Regions from separate parts of the Streptomyces sp. NPDC001914 genome, predicted to be linked through region 4. Evidence: riboswitches for the same ligand, from Rfam matches in the RefSeq annotation. Region 4 holds a riboswitch; each other region holds the start of a gene.
What was found. A riboswitch is a leader RNA that binds a small molecule or an ion and turns the genes downstream of it on or off. The one in region 4 is predicted to bind cobalamin.
Positions count from the first base shown of each region.

Region 1: another riboswitch for cobalamin. It lies ahead of ACFYYF_RS14530 (CbtB-domain containing protein); the one in region 4 lies ahead of ACFYYF_RS34400 (cobalamin biosynthesis protein).
Region 2: another riboswitch for cobalamin. It lies ahead of metE (5-methyltetrahydropteroyltriglutamate--homocysteine S-methyltransferase); the one in region 4 lies ahead of ACFYYF_RS34400 (cobalamin biosynthesis protein).
Region 3: another riboswitch for cobalamin. It lies ahead of ACFYYF_RS22945 (prenyltransferase/squalene oxidase repeat-containing protein); the one in region 4 lies ahead of ACFYYF_RS34400 (cobalamin biosynthesis protein).

Region 1 is NZ_JBIASW010000004.1:458,220-465,571, forward strand. It holds gene ACFYYF_RS14510 (methylmalonyl-CoA mutase family protein) at 1-400, shown strand, start outside; gene scpA (methylmalonyl-CoA mutase) at 400-2,574, shown strand; gene meaB (methylmalonyl Co-A mutase-associated GTPase MeaB) at 2,571-3,554, shown strand; gene ACFYYF_RS14525 (CbtA family protein) at 3,780-4,538, opposite strand; gene ACFYYF_RS14530 (CbtB-domain containing protein) at 4,559-4,780, opposite strand; cobalamin riboswitch at 4,821-4,966, opposite strand; gene ACFYYF_RS14535 (enoyl-CoA hydratase/isomerase family protein) at 5,027-6,142, opposite strand; gene ACFYYF_RS14540 (PRC-barrel domain-containing protein) at 6,547-6,900, shown strand; gene ACFYYF_RS14545 (LysR family transcriptional regulator) at 7,019-7,352, opposite strand, start outside.
Region 2 is NZ_JBIASW010000004.1:230,325-237,676, reverse strand. It holds gene metE (5-methyltetrahydropteroyltriglutamate--homocysteine S-methyltransferase) at 8-2,326, opposite strand; cobalamin riboswitch at 2,492-2,716, opposite strand; cobalamin riboswitch at 2,890-3,067, shown strand; gene ACFYYF_RS13670 ((2Fe-2S) ferredoxin domain-containing protein) at 3,304-3,696, shown strand; gene ACFYYF_RS13665 (hypothetical protein) at 3,805-4,269, opposite strand; gene tal (transaldolase) at 5,678-7,321, shown strand.
Region 3 is NZ_JBIASW010000008.1:39,655-47,006, reverse strand. It holds gene ACFYYF_RS22955 (MBL fold metallo-hydrolase) at 118-1,197, shown strand; gene ACFYYF_RS22950 (phosphotransferase) at 1,492-2,154, opposite strand; cobalamin riboswitch at 2,225-2,355, shown strand; gene ACFYYF_RS22945 (prenyltransferase/squalene oxidase repeat-containing protein) at 2,465-3,706, shown strand; gene ACFYYF_RS22940 (SCO2322 family protein) at 3,703-4,359, shown strand; gene ACFYYF_RS22935 (CbiQ family ECF transporter T component) at 4,369-5,565, shown strand; gene ACFYYF_RS22930 (ABC transporter ATP-binding protein) at 5,562-7,304, shown strand; gene ACFYYF_RS22925 (ECF transporter S component) at 7,301-7,352, shown strand, end outside.
Region 4 is NZ_JBIASW010000017.1:121,125-128,476, reverse strand. It holds gene ACFYYF_RS34420 (alpha/beta fold hydrolase) at 1-459, opposite strand, end outside; gene ACFYYF_RS34415 (class II aldolase/adducin family protein) at 564-1,430, opposite strand; gene ACFYYF_RS34410 (inorganic phosphate transporter) at 1,935-3,176, shown strand; gene ACFYYF_RS34405 (hypothetical protein) at 3,197-3,415, shown strand; cobalamin riboswitch at 3,552-3,695, shown strand; gene ACFYYF_RS34400 (cobalamin biosynthesis protein) at 3,801-4,772, shown strand; gene ACFYYF_RS34395 (cobyric acid synthase) at 4,769-6,364, shown strand; gene cobN (cobaltochelatase subunit CobN) at 6,361-7,352, shown strand, end outside.

The sequences.
Region 1 (7,352 bases), on a different contig from region 4:
CGACGAGGCTTACGAGGCGCTGCGGGCCCGCTCCGACGCGCATCTCGCCGCCACCGGGTCCCGGCCCCGGATCTATCTCGCCACGATCGGCCCCGCCGCCGCGCACACCGCGCGAAGCACCTTCGTCGCGAACCTCTTCCAGGCCGGCGGCATCGAGCCGGTCACGGAGGGCTCGTTCGAGGACAGCGGGGCCACCGAGGCCGTCCTGTGCTCCAGCGACGCGCTGTACGAGGAGCAGGCCGTGAGCACGGCCGAAGCCCTCGCGACGGCCGGCGCCCGGCACGTCTTCCTGGCCGGCCGGCCCGCGCAGTACGCCGGTGTCGACTCCTACGTCTTCGCGGGCTGCGACGCCGTCGCCGTCCTGACCGCCACCCTCGACCGCATGGGAGTGTCCTCCTGATGGGAATCCCCGACTTCTCCGGGATCGACCTGGGGACACCCACCGCCGAAGGCGGTGCCGACGAGTGGAGTGCCGCCGCCGGGAAGGCCACGGGCGCCGGTGAGGCGTTCTGGGAGACCCCGGAGGGCATCGCCGTCAAGCCGCTGTACACCGGCCGTGACGTGGAGGGCCTGGACTTCCTGGAGACGTACCCGGGCATGGCGCCGTATCTGCGCGGCCCGTACCCGACGATGTACGTCAACCAGCCCTGGACGATCCGCCAGTACGCGGGCTTCTCCACCGCCGAGGAGTCCAACGCCTTCTACCGCCGCAACCTCGCCGCGGGCCAGAAGGGTCTGTCGATCGCCTTCGACCTGCCCACCCACCGCGGCTACGACAGCGACCACCCCCGGGTGACGGGCGATGTCGGCATGGCGGGTGTGGCCATCGACTCCATCTACGACATGCGGCAGCTCTTCGACGGCATCCCGCTGGACAAGATGACGGTGTCGATGACGATGAACGGTGCCGTGCTGCCCGTCCTCGCGCTGTACATCGTGGCGGCCGAGGAGCAGGGTGTGCCGCCCGAGAAGCTGGCCGGAACCATTCAGAACGACATTCTGAAGGAGTTCATGGTCCGCAACACCTACATCTATCCGCCGAAGCCGTCGATGCGGATCATCTCCGACATCTTCGCTTACACCTCGCAGCGGATGCCGCGCTACAACTCCATCTCCATCTCCGGGTACCACATCCAGGAGGCGGGCGCGACGGCCGACCTGGAGCTGGCGTACACCCTCGCGGACGGCGTGGAGTACATCCGGGCGGGCCGCGAGGCGGGCCTGGACGTGGACGCGTTCGCGCCGCGGCTCTCGTTCTTCTGGGCGATCGGCATGAACTTCTTCATGGAGATCGCCAAGATGCGGGCGGCGCGCCTGCTGTGGGCCAAGATGGTCAAGCAGTTCGACCCGAAGAACGCCAAGTCGCTCTCCCTGCGCACCCATTCGCAGACGTCCGGCTGGTCGCTGACCGCTCAGGACGTGTTCAACAACGTCACGCGCACGTGTGTGGAGGCCATGGCCGCCACCCAGGGCCACACCCAGTCGCTGCACACCAACGCGCTGGACGAGGCGCTGGCCCTGCCCACCGACTTCTCCGCGCGGATCGCCCGCAACACCCAGCTCCTGATCCAGCAGGAGTCCGGCACGACCCGGGTCATCGACCCGTGGGGCGGCAGCGCGTACGTGGAGAAGCTGACGTACGACCTCGCCCGCCGGGCCTGGCAGCACATCGAGGAGGTCGAGGCCGCGGGCGGCATGGCGCAGGCCATCGACGCCGGCATCCCGAAGCTCCGGATCGAGGAGGCGGCGGCCCGCACCCAGGCCCGCATCGACTCCGGCCGCCAGCCGGTCATCGGCGTCAACAAGTACCGCGTGGAGTCCGACGAGCAGATCGACGTCCTCAAGGTCGACAACTCCTCCGTCCGCGCGCAGCAGATCGAGAAGCTGCGCCGGCTGCGCGCCGAGCGCGACGACCGGGAGGTCCAGGGCGCGCTGGAGGACCTGACGCGGGCGGCGGCCGGCGAGGGCAACCTGCTGGAACTGGCGGTCCGCGCGGCCCGCGCGAAGGCCACCGTCGGCGAGATCTCCGACGCCCTGGAGAAGGTGTACGGCCGCCACGCGGGCCAGATCCGCACGATCTCCGGGGTGTACCGCAACGAGGCAGGGGAGTCCCCTTCCGTGGACCGCACCCGCACGCTGGTGGACGCGTTCGAGGAGGCCGAGGGCCGGCGCCCGCGCATCCTGGTCGCCAAGATGGGCCAGGACGGTCACGACCGCGGCCAGAAGGTGATCGCGACCGCCTTCGCCGACCTGGGCTTCGACGTCGACGTCGGCCCGCTGTTCCAGACGCCGGGTGAGGTCGCCCGTCAGGCGGTGGAGGCGGACGTGCACATCGTGGGCGTCTCGTCGCTGGCCGCAGGGCACCTCACCCTCGTACCGGCGCTGCGCGAGGAACTGGCGGCGGAGGGCCGGGAGGACATCATGATCGTGGTCGGCGGGGTGATCCCGCCGCAGGACGTGCCGACGCTGCTGGAGATGGGCGCCGCGGCGGTCTTCCCGCCCGGGACGGTGATCCCGGACGCGGCGTACGACCTCGTCCAGCGGCTCTCTGCCGACCTCGGGCACGACCTGTGATCCAACTCGACACCTATGTCAAGGGTGTGCTCGACGGGAAGCGGGCGCTGGTCGCCCGCGCCATCACGCTCGTCGAGTCCACCCGGCCCCAGCACCGCGCGCTGGCACAGGAGTTGCTGACCGAGCTGCTCCCGTACAGCGGCAAGGCCCGCCGGATCGGTGTCAGCGGGGTGCCGGGCGTGGGCAAGTCGACCTTCATCGACGCGTTCGGCACGATGCTGACCTCGCTCGGGCACAGGGTCGCGGTCCTCGCCGTCGACCCGTCCTCCAGCCGTACGGGCGGTTCGATCCTCGGCGACAAGACGCGTATGGAGCGGCTGGCCGTGGACCCGGCCGCGTTCATCCGCCCCTCCCCCACCGCCGGCACGCTCGGCGGGGTGGCGAAGGCGACCCGCGAGTCGATCGTGGTGATGGAGGCGGCCGGGTACGACGTGGTGCTGGTGGAGACCGTCGGCGTCGGCCAGTCCGAGACCGCGGTCGCCAACATGGTGGACTCCTTCCTGCTGTTGACGCTGGCCCGCACCGGCGATCAGTTGCAGGGCATCAAGAAGGGTGTCCTGGAGCTGGCCGACGTGATCGCCGTCAACAAGGCGGACGGCCCGCACGAGCGTGACGCGCAGTCGGCGGCACGTGAACTGGCGGGCGCGCTGCGCCTGATGCACGGCAAGGACGCCGTGTGGACGCCGCCGGTGCTGAGTTGCAGCGCCCGCGAGTCGGCCGGTCTGGACACGCTCTGGGATCGGCTCGAACAGCACCGGACGCTGCTCGACTCCACCGGCCGCCTCGCCGAGAAGCGCCGGGACCAGCAGGTGGACTGGACCTGGACGATGGTCCGGGACGAGCTGCTCGGCCGGCTGCACGCCGATCAGGCCGTACGGGCCGTCGCTCCCGACCTCGAACGGCAGGTACGGGAGGGCGGGTTGACGGCCACTCTCGCGGCGGAACGCATTCTCAGGGTTTTCGGCGGCGAAGGCCGCTGAGTCGGACGGCGGTGGCGGGGCAGGTCGGAGCCCGGCCACCGCTCGTACCCGTGGTGACCGCGCCGAATCGCCGGATGTGCGGGACGCGCCGGTCGCACCGGTCGCACCGGAACGAGGAGCACGCCGGGCAGACTGCCCCTGGCCACTCCACGCGCCGCGGCCCGGACACACGACAGGCCCCCGGAATGATCCGGGGGCCTGTGGCGTGCGGTGTCGCGCAGGGGTTCAGTTCGCGGCCGGGACCGATGTCCCCGAAGGAACCTTCGCGGGCCGGGGGTTGAGCATCCGCTCGGCCAACTCGCCGAAGACCAGACCGAATCCGCCCCACATGACGGCCTGCATGGCCAGGGCGGAGAGCCTGAACCGCCACAGGAGGGTGGCCGGGAAGTCTCCCGGCACCTCGTTGACCACGGGCAGGAACGCGAAAGCCAGTCCGATCGCGACGGCGAAGGCGGCCACCGCGGCGACGGTGGCGTACCAGGTGCCCAGCGCGGGGGCGAGACGCTTGCCGAGGATGGTGGCGCCCACCGCGAGGAGCACGCTGAGGACCATCATCAGGAAGTACAGGGCGGTCCGCTTGCCGATGGTGTCGGGGTCGCCGACCGACGGCGGGTTGGCCGGGTACTTCAGGAACGGCACGACGTACACGGCGAGGAGCGCGGTCCCGGACAGCAGGAGCGCGGTCGCGCGCGGGCCGAAGCGACCCACGCGGCCGAGTGCGAAGCAGTAGGCGAGCGCGGCGATTCCGCCGAAGGAGACGCCGTAGACCAGGACACCGGTGGCGAGGCCCGCCGTGGACTGGAGGCTCCGGGAGACGAGTTCGACCTCGTGCCCGTGTTCGTGGGCGTGGGCCTCCTCGAAGCCGATGGCGCTGTCGACGTTCGGTTCACCGAGGAAGTAGGCGACGACCAGGGCGAGTACACCGGCGGCGAGGCCGGCGAGCATGCCGCGTACGAGGAGGTTTCTTACCGTTGCGGAGTTCATGATGTGCGCTCTTCCTCGCGTCAGTGGCAGGGGAAGCCGAGCAGGTGGCGGGCGTCGTGCACCCACTCGTGAACGTCCTCGCCGGAGACGACGGAGGTGGCGCCCTGTTCGGCGCCGACGAAGTACAGCAGGACCAGCATCAGGATGCCGAAGAAGGCCGCCCAGGGGACGATCGCACCGATCGGCAGTTTGGCGGGGAGAGCGGGGGTGGTGGCTGTCGGCGGAGCGACGGTCTGCGCCATGGCAGGACCTCCTCGGGAGTTCGCGTCCCATCTCGGTGGTGCACAGGATGACGCCTACGGGTCTGACTCACGGGCGCCCAGCGTGGCTGGGACGTCTCGTTCACAGTGGCGCGACCGTGCCGGATTTCCGCCGGCTTCCGTCTTGGCGTCGTCGATATCGGACCGACCGTACCGCGTGGCGCGTACCTGGCCAAGACCACGCCGACCGGGGTGATCTTCCTCTCGTCCCAGGTGGAGCGCCGCTCCTCAGTCCCGTGCGGCCTCCGTCCCGGTGCCGGACTCGCCTCCGGACAGCCCGAGTTCACGCTCGCCCAGGGGCGTGAAGAAGCGCTCGACATCGGTGTCGGTGACCTCGGCGAGCGTGGCCGGGGACCAGCGCGGCGCCCGGTCCTTGTCGATGATCTGGGCCCGGACGCCTTCCACCAGGTCGGGTGCGGTGAGGGCCGCGCACGAGACGCGGTACTCCTGGTCGAGGACCCGCTCCAGTGATCCGAGCCGCCGGGCGCGGCGCAGAGCGGCCAGCGTGACCTTGAGGGCGGTGGGTGAGTTGCCGAGCAGGATCTCCGCCGTCTCCTTGGCGGCCGGGTCGTCGGCCGCGAGCAGCAGCCGGACGATCTCCTCGACCGTGCCGGCGCCGTAGCAGGCGTCGATCCACTCGCGCCGCTCCGCGAGTTCGGCCGGCGGGGCGGGCCGCGTGTGCTCGGCCAGGGCATCGGTCACGGGCCGGTCCGCGAGGTCGGCCACGAACCGCCGGAGCGCGGAGGAGGGCATGTACCAGTCGGCGAGGCCGCACAGCAGCGCGTCCCCGGCGCCGATCGAGGCACCCGTCAGGGCGAGATGGGTGCCGAGTTCGCCCGGCGCGAGAGCCAGCAGGTGGGTGCCGCCGACGTCGGGGACGAACCCGATGCCGGTCTCGGGCATGGCGACGCGCGAGCGCTCCGTGACGATCCGGACGCTGCCGTGCGCGGAGACACCGACGCCGCCGCCCATGACGATGCCGTCCATGACCGCCACGTACGGCTTCGGGTAGCGGGCGATACGGGCGTTGAGGTGGTACTCGTCGCGCCAGAAGGCCGCGGACGCGCTGCCGTCCCCGTCGCGCGCGTCGTCGTGGACGACCCGGATGTCGCCGCCCGCGCACAGTCCGCGTTCTCCGGCGCCGGTGATGACGACGGTCTCGACGGCGGGGTCGTGTTCCCAGGCGGTGAGCGCGTCGCCGATCCGGCGCACCATGCCATGATTCAGCGCGTTCAGCGCCCTGGGCCGGTTGAGGACGATGTGACCGGCCCGTCCCTCGGTGCGCAGCAGGACGGATTCGTCCGCGCCGGGTGTCTCGGTGCCGGGTGTCTTGGTGCCGGTCATCCGCACACCTCGGTCGGTCGGCGGGTCACGATGGCGCGCATGATCTCGGTGGTTCCTTCCACGCTCCGACCGGCTCACGGATCACGCCGGCCACGTCGCCACCGTACCGACCGCTCGATCGCGGGAGGCCACGGGCACTCCGGGCGACACGCTGCACCACCTGAGCCCAAAAGGGCGCACCAACTCGAAACGGAACCAGCCGTCATCGCCGGCACGCCGAAATACCGTTCGGCCTGTTCGCGAAAGCACCGGGCCGACTCCGCTCTCGAAACTCGCGGAGGTGTCAGCCTCCAAAGCCTGGGAACCCGGCTCTGCGAGGAAACGTCATCGAATCCGGTGACGCCTCAACAGATTCCGCAGTTCGGCTGTGGATTGCAGCGGATTCAAATGAGGGAGCCTTTCTTATGAGCGACAGCATCTGGGGCTACCAGCCGACCACCGGTCACACGGTGGGCACCGACCTGATCGGATACAAGGTCGAGGCCACCGACGGCAGCATCGGGAAGGTCGACAAGCACTCGGACGAGGTCGACTCCTCCTACCTCGTCGTCGACACAGGCGTCTGGATCTTCGGCAAGCAGGTCCTGCTCCCGGCCGGCACGGTGCAGTCGGTCGACAGGGACGAGCAGAAGGTCTACGTCGCGCTCACCAAGGACCAGATCAAGCACTCCCCGGAGTTCGTCCAGGACCAGCACCTCGGGGACGCCGACTATCACGAGCGGCTCGCCGGCTACTACACCGGCCTGCGCATGATCTGACCTCACGGCATACGCGCGAGGGGCGGGTGGCGAAACAGACTTCCTCCGTTTCGCCACCCGCCCCTCGCGCATCCCCCGAACGACCGGCCACCGAGCCTGCGGCCTGCCGACGAGCCGACTACGAAGCTCCGCACGTGGCCAGCGCGGTGCGCGCAAGCCCACGCAGCCAGGCATGGGCCTGGTCGGTGTCGTAGCGCTGATGCCACGACAAGTACACGGGTGCCGAGGGCAGTTCGAGGGGGAGGGGGAGCACGACCAGGCCGAGGTCGGCGACCGCTGACCGCGTGGTGACCTCGGGGACACTGACCAGGAGATCGGAGCCACGCGCGAACTCCAGCGCGGCCGCCTCCGTGGGCGCGCTCGCCACCACACGGCGGGTGAGGCCGAGCGTCGCGAGGGCGTCGTCGACGGCGTTCGCGAGGTTTCCGCGCCGCGACACCGTGACGTGCTCG
Region 2 (7,352 bases), on a different contig from region 4:
GCCGGGGTCAGCGGCCGGAGAGTTCCTCACGGACGGTGCGGGCGGCGGCGACCAGGTTCTCCAGCGAGGCGCGGGTCTCGGGCCAGCCGCGGGTCTTCAGACCGCAGTCGGGGTTGACCCACAACCGCTCGGCGGGGATGGCCCTCAGCCCCGAACGCAGCAGTTCGGCGGCTTCCGCACTGCTCGGGACGCGCGGCGAGTGGATGTCGTACACGCCGGGTCCGGCCTCGCGCGGGTAACCGTGCGCGGCGAGTTCACGGGCGACCTGCATGTGCGAGCGGGCGGCTTCGAGACTGATGACGTCGGCGTCGAGATCGTCGATGGCCTGGACGACGTCCCCGAACTCGGCGTAGCACATGTGCGTGTGGATCTGGGTGTCCGGCCGGACACCCGCGGTGGTGAGACGGAACGCCTCGGTGGCCCAGGCCAGGTAGGCGGGCCGGCCGGAGGAGCGCAGCGGGAGGGTTTCGCGCAGTGCGGGTTCGTCGACCTGGATGACCGAAGTCCCGGACGCCTCGAGGTCGTTCACCTCCTCGCGCAGCGCGAGGGCGACCTGCCGGGCGGTGTCGCCGAGCGGCTGGTCGTCGCGGACGAAGGACCAGGCGAGCATGGTGACCGGTCCGGTGAGCATGCCCTTGACCGGCTTGGTGGTGAGGGACTGGGCGTACGTCGTCCAGCGCACCGTCATCGGCTCGGGGCGGGAGATGTCACCGGCCAGGATCGGCGGACGGACATAGCGCGTGCCGTAGGACTGCACCCAGCCATGCTGCGTGGCCAGGTATCCCGTCAGCTGCTCGGCGAAGTACTGGACCATGTCGTTGCGTTCGGCCTCGCCGTGCACGAGGACGTCCAGGCCGGTCTTCTCCTGGAAGGAGATCACCTCCCGGATCTCGGACTTGATGCGCTCCTCGTAGCCGGCCGTGCCGATACGCCCGGTCCGCAGATCGGCGCGGGCGGTGCGCAGTTCGCCTGTCTGCGGGAACGAGCCGATGGTCGTGGTGGGGAGCAGCGGCAGGCCCAGGTGGGTGCGCTGGGCCGCGGCCCGTTCGGCGTAGGGCTGGGAGCGTCGCGCGTCGGCCGCGGTGACGGCCTCGGTGCGGGCCCGTACGGCGGGATCGCGGGTGATGGCGGAGTGCGCGCGCGAGGCCAGGTCGGCTCGGTTCGCGGCGAGTTCGGCCGTGATGGTGTCGGTGCCGCGGCCCAACCCCTTGGCGAGGGTGACGATTTCGGCGCTCTTCTGCCGGGCGAAGGCGAGCCAGCGCAGGACCTGCGGCTCGATGTCCCGTTCGGCGGACGCGTCGAGGGGGACGTGGAGGAGGGAGCAGGAGGCGGCCACGTCGACCCGGTCGGCCAGGCCGAGCAGGGTGCCGAGCGTGGCCAGCGACTTGGCCAGATCGTTGATCCAGATGTTGCGCCCGTCGACCACGCCGGCGACCAGGCGTTTGCCGGGCAGTCCGCCGACGGCGGCCAGCGCGTCCAGGTTGGCGGCCGCGGCGCCGGTGAAGTCCAGCGCGAGACCTTCGACCGGGGCCTTGGCGAGGACCGGCAGGGCTTCGCCGAGCCGGTCGAAGTAGGAGGCCACCAGGAGCTTGGGCCGGTCGGAGAGGGTGCCGAGAACCCGGTAGGCGCGCTCGGCCGCCTTCAACTCTGCGGGGGTGCGGTCCTGGACGAGGGCGGGCTCGTCGAGCTGCGCCCATTCAGCGCCCGCCGCGCGCAGGTCGGCGAGGACCTCCGCGTACACCGGGAGCAGCCGGTCGAGCAGGGTGAGCGGGTCGAAGTCGGCAGCCACGTCGGGGGCCGGCTTGGCGAGCAGCAGATAGGTGACCGGACCGACGAGCACGGGGCGGGCCGCCGCTCCCAGGGCCAGGGCTTCGCGCAGCTCCGTGACCTGCTTGGTGGAGTCGGCCGAGAAGACGGTCTCCGGCCCCAGTTCCGGGACGAGGTAGTGGTAGTTGGTGTCGAACCACTTGGTCATCTCCAGGGGTGCCACGTCCTGGGTGCCGCGGGCCATGGCGAAGTACCCGTCGAGAGGATCACCGTCGACGGCTTCCCGGTGGCGCCCGGGGATCGCGCCGACCATGACCGTGGTGTCGAGGACGTGGTCGTAGAGGGAGAAGTCGCCGGTGGGGAGCTCGTCGATGCCGGCTCCTGCCAGCTGCCGCCAGTGGGCGCGGCGCAGTTCGGCAGCGGTGTCGCGGAGGGCGTCGGCGGTGACCCGGCCCTTCCAGTACCCCTCGATCGCCTTCTTCAGTTCCCGGTGCTGCCCCTGCCGGGGGTAGCCGTACAAGGTGGCCCGTGCGGGCGTGGCCGCGGGCTTGGTGGTCACGGAGATCTCCTTCGCGAGATGAATCCCTGAGATCCCGGAGACGGGACGAGAGCGCGAAGGGTGACGAACCGGACGGAGACCGGCCGCACGCCATGGAGCGCCGCCGTCCGCCTGGTATGTACGCCGACCCGCCCACGAGGTCACCGGAATGTCCGTGCGCGAGTGGTTCGCGTACGGGCAGTTGGCAGGTCTTCGGACTCGCGGGCACGCCCTCCCGACCGGAGGACACCTACTGGCCGTCGCTTCCCAGACCCGGTACGTCGGATCCAGTGCGTATGACGGCGGTCGTTCCCGCTCACCGCTGCGGGGCAGTCCCGGATTCCCACCGGGTTCCCTCTTGCGACGCATCCCGTCTGGCGGACGGGGCGAACCAGCTGCACTGCACAGCCTAGGGGGCAAAGCACTCGCGCGGCCGATCGCATCTGTCATCCGGATGGTGAGGTCGAACACGCGAAGGGCACGCGGGGGAGTGGCCATGGCGGGAAGTCCCCGTGGATCGACAAGGACGCAGGCCCGTTCGTCGGGAACTCCTGACCGTTCCACGAACTGACGGTCGGCAAGCTTGATAGCCTCCTCGGGCCAGTCGAGCCACATCCGAGGCCAGGGAATCCGGTGAGAATCCGGAACTGACGCGCAGCGGTGAGGGGAACGGGCGGGGCACGCGAGCCACTGGGAGACCGGGAAGGCGTCCCGTCCGGATGAACCCGAGTCCGAAGACCTGCTGGCACCTCCGCGCCCGCGCGAAGGAACGTCCGCAGGCCAGGCTCCGCGTACGAGCCCCGACACCGAGGCAGGCATGCCCGTGCTCCGTGCTGTTTCCCCTTCTCTCACATCAGCCCTGTCGCCCTCGGCCCGCAGGGGCTCGAAGCGCGACACCGAGGGCGTCGCGAAGTCCGTCGCCGCATCGTTCCCTTCGACCGCCGGCATCGGCAACGGCCACTGCGACGTTGCCGAACGCGAGCGGTTCGGTGCGTGACATGACGTCTCGACAGCGACCCGACGACGGTCCCGCGTTGCGCACCCCTGCCGAACCGGCACCGTGCCGGATCGTCGTCTGCCGGGACTGCTGCTGCGGAAGCCCGAAGGTCACCGGAGTGGATCACGCTCAGCAGACCGCGCGGCTGGCCGAGCAGGCACCCGTGCGGATCGCGGCCTGCCTCGACGTGTGCGAACACGCCAACGTGATCGTCGTCCAGCCCTCCACGGCCGCACGCGCCGCGGGCGCCCGCCCGGTCTGGCTCGGCCTCGTCAACGACCTCGACGCTACCGAGGACATCGCCGCCTGGGTACGAGCCGGCGGACCTGGCGTCGCCCCCTGCCCCGACATCCTCGACCTCTACGTCTTCACTCCGCCCCGGAGGGCGCGATGAGCGCGAGGGCCGGCAGCGCGCGCGTTGGGGAGTGGAGGTCGCCCGGGCGAGCCGGGCACGGAACGCTTAGCCGGGTGTGTCTCGCCGGTCCTTCTGGTGGTCCACCGGTCAGTGCAGGATGCTGACGGCACGGGCAATGACCAGGAGGGAGGTCAGGAGCGCGGCGACGCTCTGAACGCTCATCAGCAATTTCGCACGGGTGGACAGGGGCATTGTGTCGGTCGGGCTGAAGGCGGTGGAGTTCGTCACGGACACGTACAGGTAGTCCACGAGATCGGGCACCCAGTCAGAGGTGATGCTGGCGCCATCGGCGACCTCTTCCACCGCGTCGTCGTTCTCGTCCTGAGAGAAGCGGAAGTCCGCCAGCGGCAGCTCGTCGCGGCGGAGTTGCGTACGTGCCACCGGACCGCCACGGTCCAGTTCCCAGTAGGCGAGGCCGAAAGCGATGATGTTGGTGAGCCATACCTGCAGAGCGGCCACCAGCAAGGACCGGCCGTCCTTCACCTCGGCATGGACCAGCTCGTGGATGAGGATGCCGAGCGCGGTGAGATTGCTGGCCACGATGACGAGCACGAGAGCCAGCGAGTGGAACCTGAAGGTGGCGGTCTGCCGGGTGAGCCTCTTGGGGGTTGATCGCGATCAGCGGTACCAGGAGCAGTAGTTCCAAAGAGGGCAGTACATAGCGTGGTGCGATCAGGAGCTGCTGCGGCAGGGCCAGGTACAGGGTGATGGCGATGAGCGTGGCGACGACTCCCGGCAGTCGGGGTTCGCCGCGGCGTTCGTGCCGCGGGTGCTTGACGCGGGCTTCGGCCCGGCTCGTCACCATGGTGATGTCCTCCCGCGCGCGTCTGAACCCGGCGTTTCGTGATCGTCTACCCTTCCACGAGGTTTGCAGACCGGGCTGGTGTGGGTGGACGGGGGTTCGCGGGCGTGTCGCCCGGCGGATCAAGGCGGCGGCATGCCACGGAGCTGAGCGAGAACAGCCGCGTGCCGGCCTTGCGTCCGCGGGAACAGCGGGGTACAGGACGCCCAGGACGACATCCACGGCTGACATCGCCGACGCCGGACAGGGACGTCCCTCATCACGGTCCGTTACCCTTGGCGCGCCACGGCCGCCCGCGGAGATCCGGCCCGAACCCGCCCCCGGCATTGGTCCAGGAGCCAGTCCCACGATGGGTGACGATCCGTCAATCCATTCGCATCCAGACGCTCCGTCATCCACGGGGCATCCCCGGTTCCCGGTCGGTAGCGGCGTGGCGGTGGCGGGCGTAGGCGACGGCGAGGGAGAGCAGGCCTGCGGAGGTGGCACGGGAACATCAACGATCTCCAAGCCATCGGGGTCTCCGAACGTCCTGATCACGACGGCTTTCATCTCTGCTCCTCGGGTCGGCGGAAAGGCGGATCGCGGTTGCTGCGTTCGCGGGTCGAGCCGGCCCACGCATCCGTGCCATCACCGGCAAAGTGCCGGGACTTCGGGGAAAGCACCGCCAGTCTTCGGGTCACGTTCTGACGTCGACCGCCGGCCCCACAGGACACCGTGTTCTTGAGTCGCAGCACCTAGAGAACACCTGATGACCGGCGGTAGCCGGTCATCAGCCGCATCTTCGGTCAGGCACGCCAGACTGCTCCCAAACGGCGAACAGAATGCCCTGGAACACCAGCCGTCCGGATGCCGTTTGCGCCCGGGACAGCGAGTGCGGCGCTCGATCATTGGCAACAGCGGTTCGATCGTCGCCCGCACTCGTCCTCAACATGCCGGGGCTTCGGCCGAGCCGCCCCAAACCCCGGATCACCACTTCCGGAGCCATCCAGCCACCTCGAAGATCATTCCGCTGGGAATTCCAAGTCCGGGCTTCGGTGAGTGAGGCGGGAGAAATCGGAGACCCGGGAGTACTAGGTGTCGTCGCTGCGTGAGTCTGCTCCCGACTTCAGTACGTGGGCCGTGCGGCTGGGCGATCCCGCCCCACATTGGAGGTTTCGCGTGTCTGTTTCCACCTCGTCCAATCCGCTCGCCGAGTTGTCCGCTGCAGGAGTGTCGGTGTGGCTGGACGACCTGTCCCGCGAGCTGCTGGCCGGTGGCGAGCTGAATAGCTTGATCGCCGGCAAGCACGTAGTCGGGGTCACCACGAATCCCACGATCTTTGCCTCGGCGCTGTCGAAGGGTGATCGGTACAGCGATCAGCTGGCGCGCCTTGGCGCACGAGGCGAGGAGGTTGACGAGGCAGTCTTCGCGCTGACCACTGACGACGTGCGCGAGGGCTGCCGTGCGTTGAGGGAGGTCTACCGGAGCAGCGGCGGGGTGGACGGGCGGGTCTCGATCGAGGTCGATCCGAGGTTGGCCCGTGATGCCGATGCCACGGGCACGCAGGCGGTGAAGCTGTGGGAGACGGTGGGGGAGCCGAACCTGTTCGTGAAGATTCCGGCGACGAGTGAGGGACTGACCGCGATCACCGGTGCTGTCGCCCGGGGGATCAGCGTCAACGTCACGCTGATCTTCTCCCTGGATCGGTACCTGGAGGTGATGGACGCCTACCAGACCGGTCTGGAGCGGGCGCTGGAGGCAGGGCTTGACCTGTCGGGGATCCACTCGGTGGCCTCGTTCTTCGTCTCGCGTGTCGACACCGAGGTCGACCGCCGTCTCGACGCGGCGGACAGCCCACGGGCCCAGGCGCTGAAGGGCAAGGCCGCGGTCGCCAACGCCCGGCTGGCGTACCAGGTGTACGAGCAGGTGGTGGCCGGGGCGCGCTGGCGGCGCCTGGCCGCGGCCGGGGCGAACGTCCAGCGCCCCTTGTGGGCGTCCACCGGCGTGAAGAACCCGGACTACCCGGACACGATGTACGTCAGCGACCTGGTCATCGCCGGCACGGTCAACACCATGCCCGGCGCCACGCTGACCGCGTTCGCCGACCACGGCACCGTGCTCGCCCGCGCGCCGAAGGCCGAGGACTACGCCGCCGCCGAAGTCCACCTGGCGTCGCTGAAGGAGGCCGGTGTCGACTTCGCGGACGTGACGGACACCTTGGAGCGTGAGGGGCTGGAGAAGTTCGAGGCCAGCTGGGTGGAGCTCGCGGCCTTGGTCGACAAGGCCATGCGTTCCACTGCCGAGGCCGCAGACGCTGGTGCGACGGATGCCGGTCTGCTGGCGATCTACCTCAACGACCACTACACGGGTGCGACCGGTGGCCTGGAGCTCTTTCAGCGCGCCGCCGGGGCCCGCAAAGACAAGCAGGCAGAAGCGGTTCTGACGGACCTGGCCCGTCAGGTGGAGCAGGACCGGGACGCTCTGGCGCAGATCATGGCTGACCTCGGAGTATCCGTCGATAGGACCAAGGTTGCCATGGGCTGGGTCGCGGAGAAGGCAGGGCGCCTGAAGACCAACGGTCACCTCTTCTCCCGCTCCCCGCTCAGCGACGTCCTGGAAGCCGAAGCGATGCTCCTCGGGGTCCTGGGCAAGGCAGCCGGCTGGCGCACCCTGCGCGTCCTGGCCGACACCGACCGGCGCCTGGACGCCTCGTGGCTGGACACCCTGCTGGAACGCGCCGAGCGGCAGAGCACCGCCCTGGAAGAGTTGCGGACCGCGGCTGTCACCCGAGCGCTCATCCATCAGACCGCGCCCAGCAATTGACCCTCCGCGCTGATTCCGCACCTTCCCCGCG
Region 3 (7,352 bases), on a different contig from region 4:
GTCCACGGCACGGACACGACGGCGGAACGCCGTTCCCGCGGACGAGACGGTCGACTTGGGCTCCCATTGGAACCCGTTCTAGTTATAGTGGCGGGAATCGGCGATGGGTGGGAACGCATGACGCAGGTGACCGATCACGGCGGGGGCGTACGGTCGATCAGGGTCCCCATCCCGGACAACCCGCTCGGCCACACGCTGGTGTATCTGGTGGACACCGACGCGGGCCCCGTCCTCGTCGACACCGGCTGGGACGACCCGGCCTCCTGGGACACCCTCGCCGAGGGGATCACCGGCTGCGGGACCTCGGTCACGGAGATCCACGGCGTGGTCATCACCCACCACCACCCCGACCACCACGGCCTGTCGGGCCGGGTCCGGGAGGCTTCCGGCGCCTGGATCGCGATGCACGCCGCCGACGCGGCGATCGTCCGGCGCACCCGCGAGACCCGGCCCGAGGGCTGGTTCGCCTACATGGCCGCCAAGCTGACCGCCTCCGGCGCCCCGGACGACCACGTCGCCCCGCTCCGCGAGGCACCCCGCTCGCTCCGCCGCCCCAGCACGCTGCCCGGCTTCTCCCCCGCGCTGCCCGACCGCGAGATCGTCCCCGGCGAACTCCTGCCCCTGCCCGGCCGCCGGCTGCGCGCCGTCTGGACCCCCGGCCACACCCCCGGACACGTCTGCCTCCACCTGGAGGAGACCCACCCGGACCGGCTGCCCGGCAACGGACGCCTGTTCTCCGGCGACCACCTGCTGCCGAGGATCACCCCGCACATCGGCCTCTACGAGGACCCGGACACCCATGGACGCCCTCCCTACGCGGGCGGCATCGAGGGCCTGGCGGAGATCGCCGACCCGCTCGGCGACTACCTCGACTCCCTGGAGCGCGTCGGCCGCCTCGGTCCCGCCGAGGTGCTCCCGGCCCACCAGCACGTGTTCACCGACGCCCCCTCCCGGGTCGCCGAGCTGCTCGCGCACCACGAGGAGCGGCTCACCGGCCTGCTCGCCCTGCTCGCCGAACCGCTCACGCCCTGGCAGCTCGCCACCCGCATGGAGTGGAACCGCCCCTGGGCGGACATCCCCTACGGATCACGGAACATCGCGGTCTCCGAGGCCGAGGCCCACATCCGCCGCCTGGTGAAACTGGGCCGGGCGGAGGCGGTACCGGGCAGCGACCCGGTGACGTACACGGCGGTCTGAGACCGCGGGACCCCGCCGGTCGGCTGCGCGGACGGGCCCGGCCGACGGTCGGCTGTCGGCCGGTGGTCGGCGGTCGGCGGCCGGCCGGTGGTCAGCGGCCGGCGGCCAGTCGGCGCCGGGTCGGCGCCCGCACAAGGATTCACCCGGCCCGCCGGCTCCCGCACCACCCCGCCGACCTCTCGGCCCGACAACTCCCGCAGCCGACCGCTCCCTTCAGCCCGCCGCCCCCTGCCCGACAACTCCCCCGACCCACCGCCCCTTCAGCCGACCGCTCCCGCCCCCTACGGCGCCCCCTCAGCCCAACAGCTCCCGTATCAACTCATCAGCCTCGCCGAGGAGTTCGACCTCCCGCGTGCTCATCGTCGGGTTGGCCGCACGGCGCCGGCCCGCCTCCACGAGGCCCGCCTCCGTCACCTGGTCCTCGTTCCCGTCGAGCAGCGCCTCCAGCGTCTCCCCGGCCACGTCCCCGATGCTCTCGCCGCCGACGGCGACCTGAGCGAGGATCACGGCGGACATCGCCCAGTCCAGACCGGGCGCCCCCTCCTCGGCGTTGGACCAGTCGATGACCTTCGGCCCGTCCGGGGTGAGCATCACGTTGTCGGGGTGCAGGTCCAGATGAAGGACCCGCACGGCCGGGTCGTCCGAGAGCCGGGCGGGCACGGCGTGCAGCTTGCGCAGCAGCCTGGCCAGAGTGAGACCCGCCTCCTGCGCGGACAGCAGGCCCTGGCCGAAGGCCTCCAGCATGGTCGGCCCCGACAGCCGCTCCATCACCAGGTCCCCGCGGGTCGCGGCCCGCCCGCCCGGCACCGGATAGCCGTGCGAGCGCACGTGCTGCATCACCGCCGCCTCGGCCGCCGCGTCGCCCCAGCCCGCGCGGTCCCGCCGCAGCACCCACGCCTCGTCGATCTCGTAGACGTCCGCCGAACGCCCCGAGCCGAGCAGTCTCCCCGTTCGCATGGCCCGAACCTAGCGGATGTCGTCCAGGTCACCCCGGGCCAGTGCCGCACGCGACAACCGGGGGCTTCGGACCGGCCGGTAGAGTGTGCGCGTCGTCATCACACCCTTACGAGGAGAAGCCGGTGCAAATCCGGCGCTGACCCGCAACCGTGAGCCACTTCGGTGGTGAGCCGGATCGCCTCGCACGGGACGTGACCGGCTCGTGCCCTCGGCAGCCCGCCGACGGCCGGCACCGTCGAGGGATACGGAGCCGGAGCCGCCCGGATGCCTCAGCGTGCCCGGTGCTGCCCGGCTCCCCGCAGGGAGAGTCATGTCTGTTCGCCGCACCGCAGCGGTACTGGCCGCCACCGCCGTCATCGGGGCGGTGATCGCCCCGGCAGCATCCGCCGCCGACTCGTCCCCGTCTCCGTCACCCTCGGTGGCACTCCCCTCGGGTCTGTTCGGCTCCGCCGATCCGACCTACGACGGCGTGTGGCGCCAGTCGCTCGCGCTGCTCGCCCAGCACACCGTCGGCGTGAAGCCCGCGGTCAAGGCCGTGGACTGGCTGACCGGCCAGCAGTGCGCGAACGGCGCCTTCGCCGCCTACCGCGCCGACGCGAGTGCCGCGTGCGACGCGAAGACCCAGGTCGACACCAACAGCACCGCGGCCGCCGTCCAGGCGCTCGGCGCCCTCGGCGGCCACGACGACGCCACCGGCAAGGCCATCACCTGGCTCAAGTCCGCGCAGAACAAGGACGGCGGCTGGGGCTACATGGCCGGCGGCCCCAGCGACACCAACTCGACGTCCGTCGTGATCGGCGCGCTGAAGGCGGTCGGCACGAAGCCCGCGAGCGTCACCAAGGACGGCAAGTCCCCCTCCGACGCCCTGGTGAAGCTGTCGACGTCGTGCGAGGACGAGGGCGACGGCGCCTTCGCCTACCAGCCCGACAAGAAGGGCAAGCTGGCCGCGAACGCGGACGCGACCGCGGCGGGCGTGACGGCCGGCATGGGCCAGGGCTTCGTGGCGGCGACCGGCAACGCCTTCGACCTCACGGGCTGCCACATCGGCGACACCCCCAACCTGGCGGACGCCGCCGGCAACGGCGCCAACTATCTCGCCAAGGCGATGGCGAAGACCTCGTACCTGAAGTCCGCGCTCCCCGGCGCGGACGACCAGCCCGACTACGGCAACACGGCCGACGCGGTCGTGGCCCTGGCCGCCATCGGTGCGACGAAGGACGCACAGAAGCCGCTCGCCTGGCTGGAGAAGAACTCCGCGGACTGGGCGGCCAAGTCCGGCCCGGCCGCGTACGCGCAGCTCATCTTCGCCGCGCACGCCACCGGCACCGACCCGCGCGCCTTCGGCGGCAAGGACCTCGTCGCGCAGCTCAACGCCACGGGCCCGGCGCCGGCCGCGGCCGGTGCCTCGGCGAGCCCGAGCGGGAAGAAGGACGAGGAGAAGAAGGACGACGGCAACGGGCTCGGCGTCTGGTGGATCGTCGGCGTCGGCCTGGTCGCGGGCATCGGTGTCGGCTTCCTGATCAGCGGCCGCAAGAAGCAGCAGCAGCTGTGACCGGCCGTCGGACGACCGCGCCCGCTCTGGCCCTGGCGCTGGCCCTCCTGCTCCTCGTCCTCGGTGGCGCGGGGCAGGCCCGGGCGACCGGCTACCGCTACTGGTCCTTCTGGGACCTGACCGGCGGAAAGTGGACGTACGCCACTCAGGGTCCGTCGACCGCGCGGCCGTCCGACGGTGACGTCCAGGGCTTCCGCTTCGCGGTGAGCGAGGACTCCCAGCACGCCGTGCAGCCGCGCGGGGAAAGGGAGTTCGCCGCGATATGCGCCAAGACGCCCGCCCAGCACGGCAAGAAGCGGGTGGCCCTGGTCATCGACCCGGGCACGGAGGCCGACGCACCGTCCGGCGAACGTCCGCCGTCCGCGCGCACCGCCTGTGCCGTGGTCGCCCCCGACGCGAGCACGGCCGAGGCCCTGGCCGAGGTCGCGAGGCCGCTGCGCTACGACACCAACGCCCTGCTGTGCGCCATAACCGGCTACCCCCGTACGGGCTGCGGCGACCCGGTCGCGGCCGGCGGGCCGACCGCGTCCGCCCGCCCGCACGCCTCCGAGCCGGCCCACCAGGGCCCGTCGGTGGGCCTGTTGGCGGGAGCGGCCGCGGTCGCGGCGCTGGGCGCGGCGGGTGTCTGGCAGGCCCGTCGGCGCAAGGGCTAGGCACAGCTCATGACCGTGCCGTCGCCGGATGCCCGCACCGTGCCCCGCCCCCGCCCCCGCCTCCGCGTCGGCGCGGGCGGTACCAGCCGTGCCGCCCGTACCCTCCCCCCGGTGGCGGCGCGCGCCAACGCCCTGCATCCCGGGGCCTGGTGGATCTGGGCCCTCGGCCTCGGCACGGCCGCCTCCCGCACCACCAACCCGCTCCTGCTCGCGCTGCTCATGGCGGTGGCGGGCTACGTGGTGGCCACCCACCGCACCGACGCCCCCTGGGCCCGTTCCTACACCGCGTTCGTGAAGCTGGCGGCGGCCGTCCTCGTCATCCGTCTGGGCTTCGCCGTCTTCCTCGGCTCACCGATCCCCGGCACGCACGTGATCGTCACGCTGCCCGAGATCCCCCTCCCGCACTGGGCACAGGGGGTACGCATCGGCGGCCGGGTCACCGCCGAGGGCCTGCTCTTCTCGCTCTACGACGGCCTGAAGCTGGCCGCCCTCCTCGTCTGCGTCGGCGCGGCCAACGCCCTGGCGAACCCGGCACGGCTGCTCAAGTCGCTGCCGGGAGCGCTGTACGAGGCGGGCGTCGCGGTGGTCGTCGCGCTGACCTTCGCGCCGCATCTGATCGCCGACGTCCAGCGGCTGCGCGCCGCACGCCGGCTCCGCGGCCGCCCCGACCGGGGGCTGCGCGGCCTGCTGCACGTCGGACTCCCCGTCCTGGAGGGGGCGTTGGAGCGTTCGGTCGCACTGGCGGCCGCGATGGACGCACGCGGGTACGGGCGCACCGCACAGGTCCCGGCCTCGGTGCGGCGCACCACCGGAGCCCTCACCCTGGGCGGCCTGCTCGGTGTCTGCGCCGGGACCTACGGACTGCTGACCGCGGCGGGCGACAGCTACGGCCTGCCGGTCCTGCTGGCCGGGCTCGCCGCCGCGCTCGGCGGCCTGTGGCTGGGCGGCCGCCGCTCACCGCGGACCCGGTACCGGCCCGATCTCTGGGGCGTCCGGGCCTGGCTGGTCGCCGGGTCGGGCGTGGCGGTCGCGGCCCTGATGATCGCGGCCGCCTCCCAGGACACCGCCGCGCTGCGCCCCGGCGTCGTCCCTCTGGTCGCCCCCACTCTTCCCCTCTGGCCGGCGGCGGCGATCCTGCTCGGCCTGCTCCCCGCCTTCACGGCCCCGGCCGTCCGGCGAACCCCTGCCTCCGAGGAGTCATCGTGATCCGCTTCGAGGATGTCTCCGTGACGTACGACGGGGCGGCCGAACCCTCCGTCCGCGGCGTGGACTTCGAGGTGCCGGAGGGCGAACTGGTCCTGCTGGTCGGCCCGTCCGGGGTCGGCAAGTCGACGGTGCTGGGCGCGGTGAGCGGACTGGTCCCGCACTTCACCGGCGGAACGCTGCGCGGCCGGGTCACCGTCGCGGGGCGGGACACCCGTACCCACAAGCCGCGCGAACTGGCGGACGTGGTCGGCACGGTGGGCCAGGATCCGCTGTCCCACTTCGTGACGGACACGGTGGAGGACGAACTCGCCTACGGCATGGAGTCGCTGGGTCTGGCACCCGCCGTGATGCGCCGCCGGGTCGAGGAGACCCTCGACCTCCTGTCGCTGGCCGAGCTGCGCGACCGCCCGATCGCCACCCTGTCCGGCGGCCAGCAGCAGCGGGTCGCGATCGGTTCGGTGCTGACCCCGCACCCGCGGGTCCTGGTCCTCGACGAGCCCACCTCGGCGCTGGACCCCGGGGCCGCCGAGGAGGTCCTCGCCGTCCTGCAGCGTCTGGTCCACGACCTCGGCACCACGGTCCTGATGGCCGAGCACCGCCTGGAGCGCGTCGTCCAGTACGCCGACCGGCTCGCCCTGCTGCCCGCGCCGGGGGCACCGCTGACGCTCGGCACCCCCGCCGAGATCATGGCCGTCTCCCCCGTCCGCCCGCCGGTGGTGGACCTCGGCCGCCTGGTCGGCTGGTCCCCGCTCCCCCTGACCGTGCGCGACGCACGGCGCAGGGCCGGACCACTGCGCGAGCGCCTGAGCACCCCGGCCCCAGCCGAACCCACCACCCCCGACCACCCACACCTCGCCCCCTCACCTTCCCTCTCCCCCTCCCAGGCACCGGCGCGCCCGACCACCCCCCTCCTCTCCCGTCTCCTCCGGGGGCGCTTCGGTCACGGCCGAAGCGCCCCCGGAACCACCCCGCCACCTCCCCCCTCGCCGGAGGTGGCGGTCGTCGAGTCGCTGGCCGTGCGGCGCGGGCGCGTCGAGGCGCTGCGGCGGGTCGATCTGGCCGCCGGGCCGGGCGAGACCATCGCGCTGATGGGCCGCAACGGCGCCGGGAAGTCGACGCTGCTCGGAGCGCTGGTCGGGCTCGTCGAGCCGGCCGCCGGATCCGTCCGGGTCGGCGGGGCCGCACCGCACCGCACGGCGCCCCGTGACCTCGTACGCCGCGTGGGACTCGTACCGCAGGAACCGCGGGACCTGCTGTACGCGGACACGGTGGCCGGCGAGTGCGCGGCGGCCGACGAGGACGCCGGGGCCGCCGCCGGAACCTGCCGGGCGCTGGTGTCCGAGCTGCTGCCGGACATCGCGGACGACACGCATCCCCGTGACCTGTCGGAGGGACAGCGGCTGGCGCTGGCGCTGGCGGTCGTCCTCACGGCCCGCCCTCCGCTGCTGCTGCTCGACGAGCCGACCCGCGGCCTCGACTACGCGGCCAAGGCCCGGCTGGTCACCGTGCTGCGCGGGCTGGCCGCCGAGGGCCACGCCATCGTGCTGGCCACCCACGACGTGGAACTCGCCGCCGAGCTCGCCGACCGTGTGGTGATCCTCGCGGACGGTGAGGTCGTCGCCGACGGTCCGACCGCCGAGGTGGTCGTCGCGTCCCCGTCCTTCGCCCCTCAGGTCGCCAAGATCCTGGCCCCCGGGCCGTGGCTCACCGTCGCCCAGGTCGGAAGGGCCCTCTCATGACCACCGCCGACACCTCCGCCACCCACCCCCGGCCCCGACCACAGCCCC
Region 4 (7,352 bases):
GACCGCGGGTACGAACCAGGCGGGAAGGGCGCCGAGTTCGCCGGGCACGTCGACGTCCGCGTGTTCGAGTCCGAGGGCGGACCCGGGGTCGCCGACGTACAGGTTGGGGGTCAGCCAGACCTTGTCGCCGGGCTCCAGGGACCCGTGCGTGACGCGTTCCAGGCTGCGTACGACGGTGTCCGCGGTGTGGGGCACGGAGTTCAGGAGGGGTCCGACGACCGCGTGGGAGCCGTCGCCGGCGAGGCCGTAGGTTCCCGGCCGCCGGGACGCGAGGGCCCGGGTGAGGGTGATTCCGCCCGACGTCGTGGCGTGCACGGTCAGCCGGGGTTCGGTGGGCAGAGGCTTGCCGGGCCTCGTCTTCAGCGCGGCGTCGCTGGCGAACCGGCCCGCCGCCACGGAGGCCGCGCCCGCGGCTATGGCTACGGTGACGGCCGCTGCCGTGGCTCTTAGGGTGCGCACCCGACCAGTTTCCCGGGGGACCGGGCCATCGGCCAGCGGGAGCGCGTGCGGGAGTGACGCGGCGCGCCCGCCGGACCTCCGTGCCGGGGCCCGGTGGGCGCGCCTCAGCCCTGCTGGCCGTAGCCCCGCAGCCGCTCCCCCGCCTCCTCCAGCTGGGCCGGGGAGAGCAGGGCGGGCGTGATTCCGGGGACCGAGGAGGAGAGGAGCCAGACGCGGCACATCCATTCGAGCTGGGCCGTGCGGTCGTACGCCTGGTCCAGCGAGGCTCCGTGGGCGATGGTGCCGTGGTTGCGCAGGAGGCAGGCGCTGCGGCCGCTCAGGGCCCGGAGGGTGTGCTCGGCCAGTTCCGGCGTGCCGTAGGCCGCGTAGGGGGCGACGCGGACCGGGCCGCCGAGGGCCGCCGCCATGTAGTGGACGAGCGGGAGTTCGGGGACGAGGAGCGAGACGGCCGTCGCGTGGGGCGCGTGCGTGTGGACCACGGCCCGCGCCTCGGTCGCGCGGTACACCGCGAGGTGCAGGGGCAGTTCGCTGGTCGGGCGCAGGGAACCGAGCACCTGCCGGCCGTCGAGGTCGACGCCGGTGATGTCGTCGTGCGTCAGCCGGTCGTAGGGGACGCCCGTGGGCGTGACCAGGACGGTGTCGCCGACGCGGACCGAGACGTTGCCGGACGTGCCGACGACCAGCCCGTCGGCGACCGTGCGCCGGGCCGTGGAGACCAGTTCGCCCCAGGCCCGCCGCAGAGCGTCCCGCCCGCCCTTCCCGTCCGGGGCGCGCTTCCCGTCGGTCCCGTCCGGCGCATGCTTCCCGTCGGGGGTGTCCTTCCCGCCGGTCTCGTCCGGCTCGTCCGGCTCGTCCGAGCCGCGGGGCTCGTCGGTCCCGTCCGGCACGTCCGAGCCTCGGGGCTCCTCGGGCCCTCCCGGAGTCCCTGTCCGCTCGTGCCCGTCCGGTGCGTCCTGGTGCCGCTCAGTCATGACGCGATCCTGCCAGCCGCCGTCTTCCGCGCACGGCGTGCGAGCCTGCTTCAGGCCGGACGCGGGAGGGACGGGACCCTCCAAGGCCTCACGGTTGTATGTGATTTACGTCACGTCACACCGATGGAACGTCGGCGTCACCCGAGGTCGGACAATTACCGCGGATCACACCCCGTGGTCGGCCTGCTACGACCCGGCAGCATCCGGACATCCCGGCGGGACGCCCTCTTCAGGCCTTCGGGCGGTGTGACGACGGCTACCACCTGCGGGTGACGGGGATCTCATCGTTCAAACCCACTCCGAACCGAACGGTTCACGTGCGGCGCGGAGCCCAAGTGGAGCACGGAATTCCGCATCCGTTCGAGCCCGCCGAAGTGCGCCTCGACACAAGCGGAATGGCAATCCACTGTTCGGGACACCAGGCCGCCCGACCCAGTTCACCTTCCGTTCACCCAGGTTGCCTACGTTCCACCTGCCACTGACGTCCAACAGAAGCCTGGGTAAATGGAACACATCACGCTCCTCCTCGGAATCGTGATCGTCACCGCTCTCGTGTTCGATTTCACGAACGGTTTCCACGACACCGCCAACGCGATGGCCACCACCATCTCGACCGGCGCGCTCAAGCCCAAGGTCGCGGTGGCCATGTCCGCCGCCCTCAACCTTGTCGGCGCCTTCCTCTCCGTCGAGGTCGCCAACACGATCTCCAAGGGCCTCGTCGACGAGACGGGCATCCGGCCAGAGGTGATCTTCGCCGCGCTCGTCGGCGCGATCCTCTGGAACCTGGTGACATGGCTCGTCGGACTTCCGTCCAGCTCCTCGCACGCCCTCATGGGCGGCCTGGTCGGCGCCACCATCGCCTCCGCCGGTACCGGCGCCGTGCACGGTGACGTCCTGGTCGGCAAGGTGCTTCTGCCCGCCGTCGCCGCCCCGATCGTCGCCGGACTGGCCGCCATGGTCGCCACCCGGCTGTCGTACAAGCTGAGCGGCGGCGCCGACACCAAGGCCACCAAGAAGGGCTACCGCGCCGGCCAGATCGCCTCCGCGGGCCTGGTCTCGCTGGCCCACGGCACCAACGACGCGCAGAAGACGATGGGCATCATCACCCTGGCCCTGGTCGCCGGTGGCGCCGTCGCTCCCGACTCCGACCCGCCGGTCTGGGTCATCCTGTCCGCCGGTCTCGCCATCGCGCTCGGCACCTACCTGGGCGGCTGGCGCATCATCCGCACGATGGGCAAGGGCCTGACCGACCTTCAGCCGCAGCAGGGCTTCGCCGCCCAGACCAGCGCGGCGACGGTCATCCTGGCCTCCTCGCACATCGGCTTCTCCCTCTCCACCACGCACTCGGTCTCCGGTTCCGTGATGGGCGCGGGTCTCGGCCGCAAGGGCGGTGTGGTCCGCTGGTCCACCGCCACCCGCATGGTCGTCGCCTGGGTCCTCACGCTGCCCGCCGCCGCCCTGGTCGGCGCGCTCGCCGAATGGGTGACCGGTTTCGGCGCCTGGGGCACCACGCTGGTCGCCGTCTTCCTGGTCGGTTCCAGCTTCGCGATCTGGCGCCGCTCGCGCCGCGAGGTCGTCGACCACAACAACGTGAACGACGTCGAGGAGCCCCCCGGCGTGGTGACGCAGGCCATCGCCGCCGTCACCCCGCCCCCGGCCGGCACCCTGTCCGAGGGCCTCACGGCCACCATCCCGGCTCCGGCCGAGCCCACGGTGAACCCGTCGGCGCCGTCCCGAGTGGCCTGAGAACCGAAGGAAGAAACAGCATGCACATCGACTGGTCAGCCCTCGGATCGGTCTTCGGGGTCAGCCTCGGAGTGACCGTGGCCCTCGTCGCCCTCTTCACCCTCGGCGTCGCCGGCCTCTCCAAGAAGGAGACCGCCCAGGGCGGTTCCGCGGTCGCGGCGGCCACCGGCGCGTACGTCTGCTTCGCGGCCTGCGCGGCGGCGGTGGCGTACGGCATCTCTCTGATCATCACCAAGTAGCCCGCCACGGGCGGCCCGGAACCGGGCCGCCCGTGGCGGAACCGCACGTGGGGTGCGGGACGGATCACCGTCCCGCACCCCACGCGTATGTGGGCCTGCGCACACTGTCCCTCCGCAGGTCAACAGCCAGTTGACGGCCGTTCGCACCCCGTGGTGGACTGCCGGAGCCAAGTACGGCGGCATGAGAGGAAGCCGGTGCGAATCCGGCGCGGTCCCGCCACTGTCATCGGGGAAGAAACTCCCCGGGAGCCAGGAACTCTCACCGCCGGTCTCGTCGAACCAGGGCGTGGACACCCTGAGTGAGGACATATCGCCATGCGCGGCTGCCCGTTGCCCGTTCCGCTGAGTACGAGGGTTCCGCTCCACCCCACGGCCGGCTGACCCCGTGCGTGCCGATCGCGTCTTCGCGTACGGCGCCGCCGCCGGCCTCCTCGGCGACCTGCTGCTCGGCGATCCCCGCCGAGGCCATCCGGTCGCCGCCTTCGGGCGGGCCGCCGCGGCCGTCGAACGGACACTGTGGCGGGACCACCGCGGGTGGGGCGCGCTGCACACGGCCGTCTGCGTCGGCGGCGCCACCGGGCTCGCCGCGCTCGCGAGCCGTGCCGTACGCCACTCACGTACCGCCTCCGTGGCCCTGACCGCCGCCGCCACCTGGGCCGTCGTCGGGGGTACCTCCCTCGACCGCGAGGCTCGGGCGATCGGCGGCGCGCTCGCGGCCGGTGACCTCGACGTGGCCCGGGAGCGGCTGCCGCATCTGTGCGGCCGCGACCCGCAGGCACTGGACGCCGACGGCGTCGCCCGCGCCGTCGTCGAGTCCGTCGCCGAGAACACCTCCGACGCCGTCGTGGGCGCGCTGGTCTGGGGCGCCGTCGGCGGTGTGCCCGGACTCGTCGCCTTCCGCGCCGTGAACACGCTCGACGCCATGGTCGGACACAAGTCCCCCCGCCACCGGCGCTACGGCTGGGCCTCCGCCCGGCTCGACGACCTCGCGGGCTGGCCCGGAGCCCGGCTGACCGCCGTCCTCGCGACCGTGGCCGGACCCGACCCGCGCGGCGCCGCGCGCGCCTGGCGCGCGGACGCCGGCAAGCATCCGAGCCCCAACGCCGGGCCCGTGGAGGCCTCGTTCGCGGGCGCGCTCGGCGTGCGGCTCGGCGGCACCCTCTCGTACGGCGGACGGGTCGAACACCGGCCCGTGCTCAACGGCGCGGGGCGTGCCGTCCACGTCCACGACATCGAACGGGCCGTACGGCTCTCCCGGCGCGTCGGCTGGCTCGCGCTCGGCGTGAGCGCCGCCGGACGGGTTCTTCTCACCGGGGCCGGACGGGCTTCATCCACCAGGAAGGGGCGCACCGCATGAGCGGCGGGCTGCTGATCGCCGGAACCACCTCCGACGCGGGCAAGAGCGTCGTGACCGCCGGGATCTGCCGGTGGCTGGCGCGCCAGGGCGTCAAGGTCGCGCCCTTCAAGGCGCAGAACATGTCGCTGAACTCGTTCGTGACGCGCGAGGGCGCCGAGATCGGGCGGGCGCAGGCCATGCAGGCGCAGGCCGCCCGCGTGGAGCCGACCGCGCTGATGAATCCCGTGCTGCTCAAGCCGGGCAGCGACCGCAGCAGCCAGGTCGTCCTGATGGGCAAGCCGGTGGGCGAGATGAGTGCCCGCGGGTTCTTCGGGACGACCGGGTCCGTGACGGACCCCTCGTCAGGTACCGCGCCGGCCGGGGACCGGCTGAGCGGGGGGCACCGGGAGGCACTCCTCGCCACCGTCCTCGACTGTCTGGCGCAGTTGCGGGGCACGTATGACGCGGTGATCTGTGAAGGGGCCGGCAGCCCGGCCGAGATCAATCTGCGGCGCACCGACATCGTGAACATGGGGGTGGCGCGGAACGCGGGGCTTCCCGTGCTCGTCGTCGGCGACATCGACCGGGGCGGGGTGTTCGCCTCGTTCTTCGGGACGGTGGCGCTGCTGTCGCCCGAGGACCAGGCGCTCGTCGCCGGATTCCTCGTCAACAAGTTCCGCGGGGACGTGAGCCTGCTGGAGCCGGGGCTCGACATGCTGCACGGCCTCACCGGGCGGCGCTCGTACGGCGTGCTGCCGTTCCGGCACGGGCTCGGCATCGACGAGGAGGACGGACTGCGGGTCTCGCTGCGCGGGGCCGTCCGTGAGTCGGCTGTCTCCTCCCCCGTCGGCGAGGACGTGCTGCGGGTCGCCGTCTGCGCGATCCCGCTGATGTCGAACTTCACCGACGTGGACGCGCTCGCCGCCGAACCGGGTGTCGTCGTGCGGTTCGTGGACCGGGCCGAGGAACTGGCCGACGCCGACCTCGTCGTCGTCCCCGGCACCCGGGGCACGGTCAACGCGCTCCGGTGGCTGCGCGAGCGCGGCCTCGCGGACGCCATCGCGCGCCGGGCCGCCGAGGGGCGGCCCGTCCTCGGCGTCTGCGGCGGCTACCAGCTGCTCGGCCAACACATCGAGGACGAGGTCGAATCCCGCGCCGGCCGGGTCGAGGGGCTCGGACTCCTGCCCGTCCGCGTGCGGTTCGCGCGGGAGAAGACGCTGGCGCGGCCGGTCGGCACGGCCCTCGGCGAGCGCGTCGAGGGGTACGAGATCCATCACGGCGTCGCCGAGGTGACCGGCGGCGAGCCGTTCATGTCCGACGGCGACGGACAGGGCCTGGACGGGTGCCGGGTCGGCTCCGTCTGGGGTACGCACTGGCACGGCTCCCTGGAGTCGGACGGTTTCCGGCGGGCCTTCCTGCGCGAGGTGGCCGCCGCCGCGGGCCGCCGCTTCGTGCCGGCCCCCGACACGTCGTTCGCGGCGCTGCGCGAGGAGCAGCTCGACCGGCTCGGCGACCTGATCGAGGAACACGCGGACACGGACGCGCTGTGGCGGCTCATCGAGTCCGGCGCGCCGCAAGGACTGCCCTTCATTCCACCGGGAGCACCCGCATGAGCACAGTGTTGTTGTTGTCGACCGCCGACACGGATCTGCTGGCGGCCCGCGCCAGTGGCGCCGCCTACCGGATCGGCAACCCGACCCGGGTCGACGTCACCGGTGAACTCCCGGCGCTCGTCGAGGGCGCGGACCTGGCCGTCGTGCGGCTGCTCGGCGGCAAGCGGGCCTGGGAGGACGGGCTGGCCTTCCTCAAGGCGTCCGGGATCCCGACCGTGCTGCTGGGCGGCGAATCCGTCCCGGACGCCGAGCTGATGGCCGAGTCGTCGGCGCCCGCGGGCGTGGTCGCCGAGGCGCTGCGCTATCTCGTCGAGGGCGGTCCGGCCAACCTCGGCGAGCTGGCCCGGTTCCTCTCCGACACCGTGCTGCTGACGGGCGAGGGCTTCGAGGAGCCGCACAGGACCGCGGAGTTCGGCGTCCACGGCGAGCGGGCGTTCGCCGAGGGCCGGCCGACGGTCGGTGTGCTGTTCTACCGGGCGCACGAGCTGTCCGGGAACACCGCGTTCGTGGACACCCTGTGCGACGCGATCGAGGCGCGTGGCGCCAACGCCCTCGCCGTGTACTGCGGTTCGCTGCGCGGGGCCGACCCTGGCCTGTACGAGATCCTCGGCCGGGCCGACGCGCTCGTGGCCACGGTCCTGGCGGCGGGCGGCACCCACGCCTCGCAGGCGTCCGCGGGCGGCGACGAGGAGGCCTGGGACATCGGGGCGCTCGCCGACCTCGACATCCCCGTCCTCCAGGGCCTGTGCCTGACCTCGTCGAAGGCCGCCTGGGACGCCTCGGACGCCGCCCTGTCCCCCATGGACGCGGCGATGCAGGTCGCCATCCCGGAGTTCGACGGCCGCCTCATCACCGTGCCGTTCTCGTTCAAGGAGCAGGGCCCCGACGACGTCCCGGTGTACGTCGCCGACCCCGAGCGGGCCGCCCGGGTCGCCGGAATCGCCCTGCGGCACGCGCGGTTGAAGCACAAGCCCAACGCGGAGAAGAA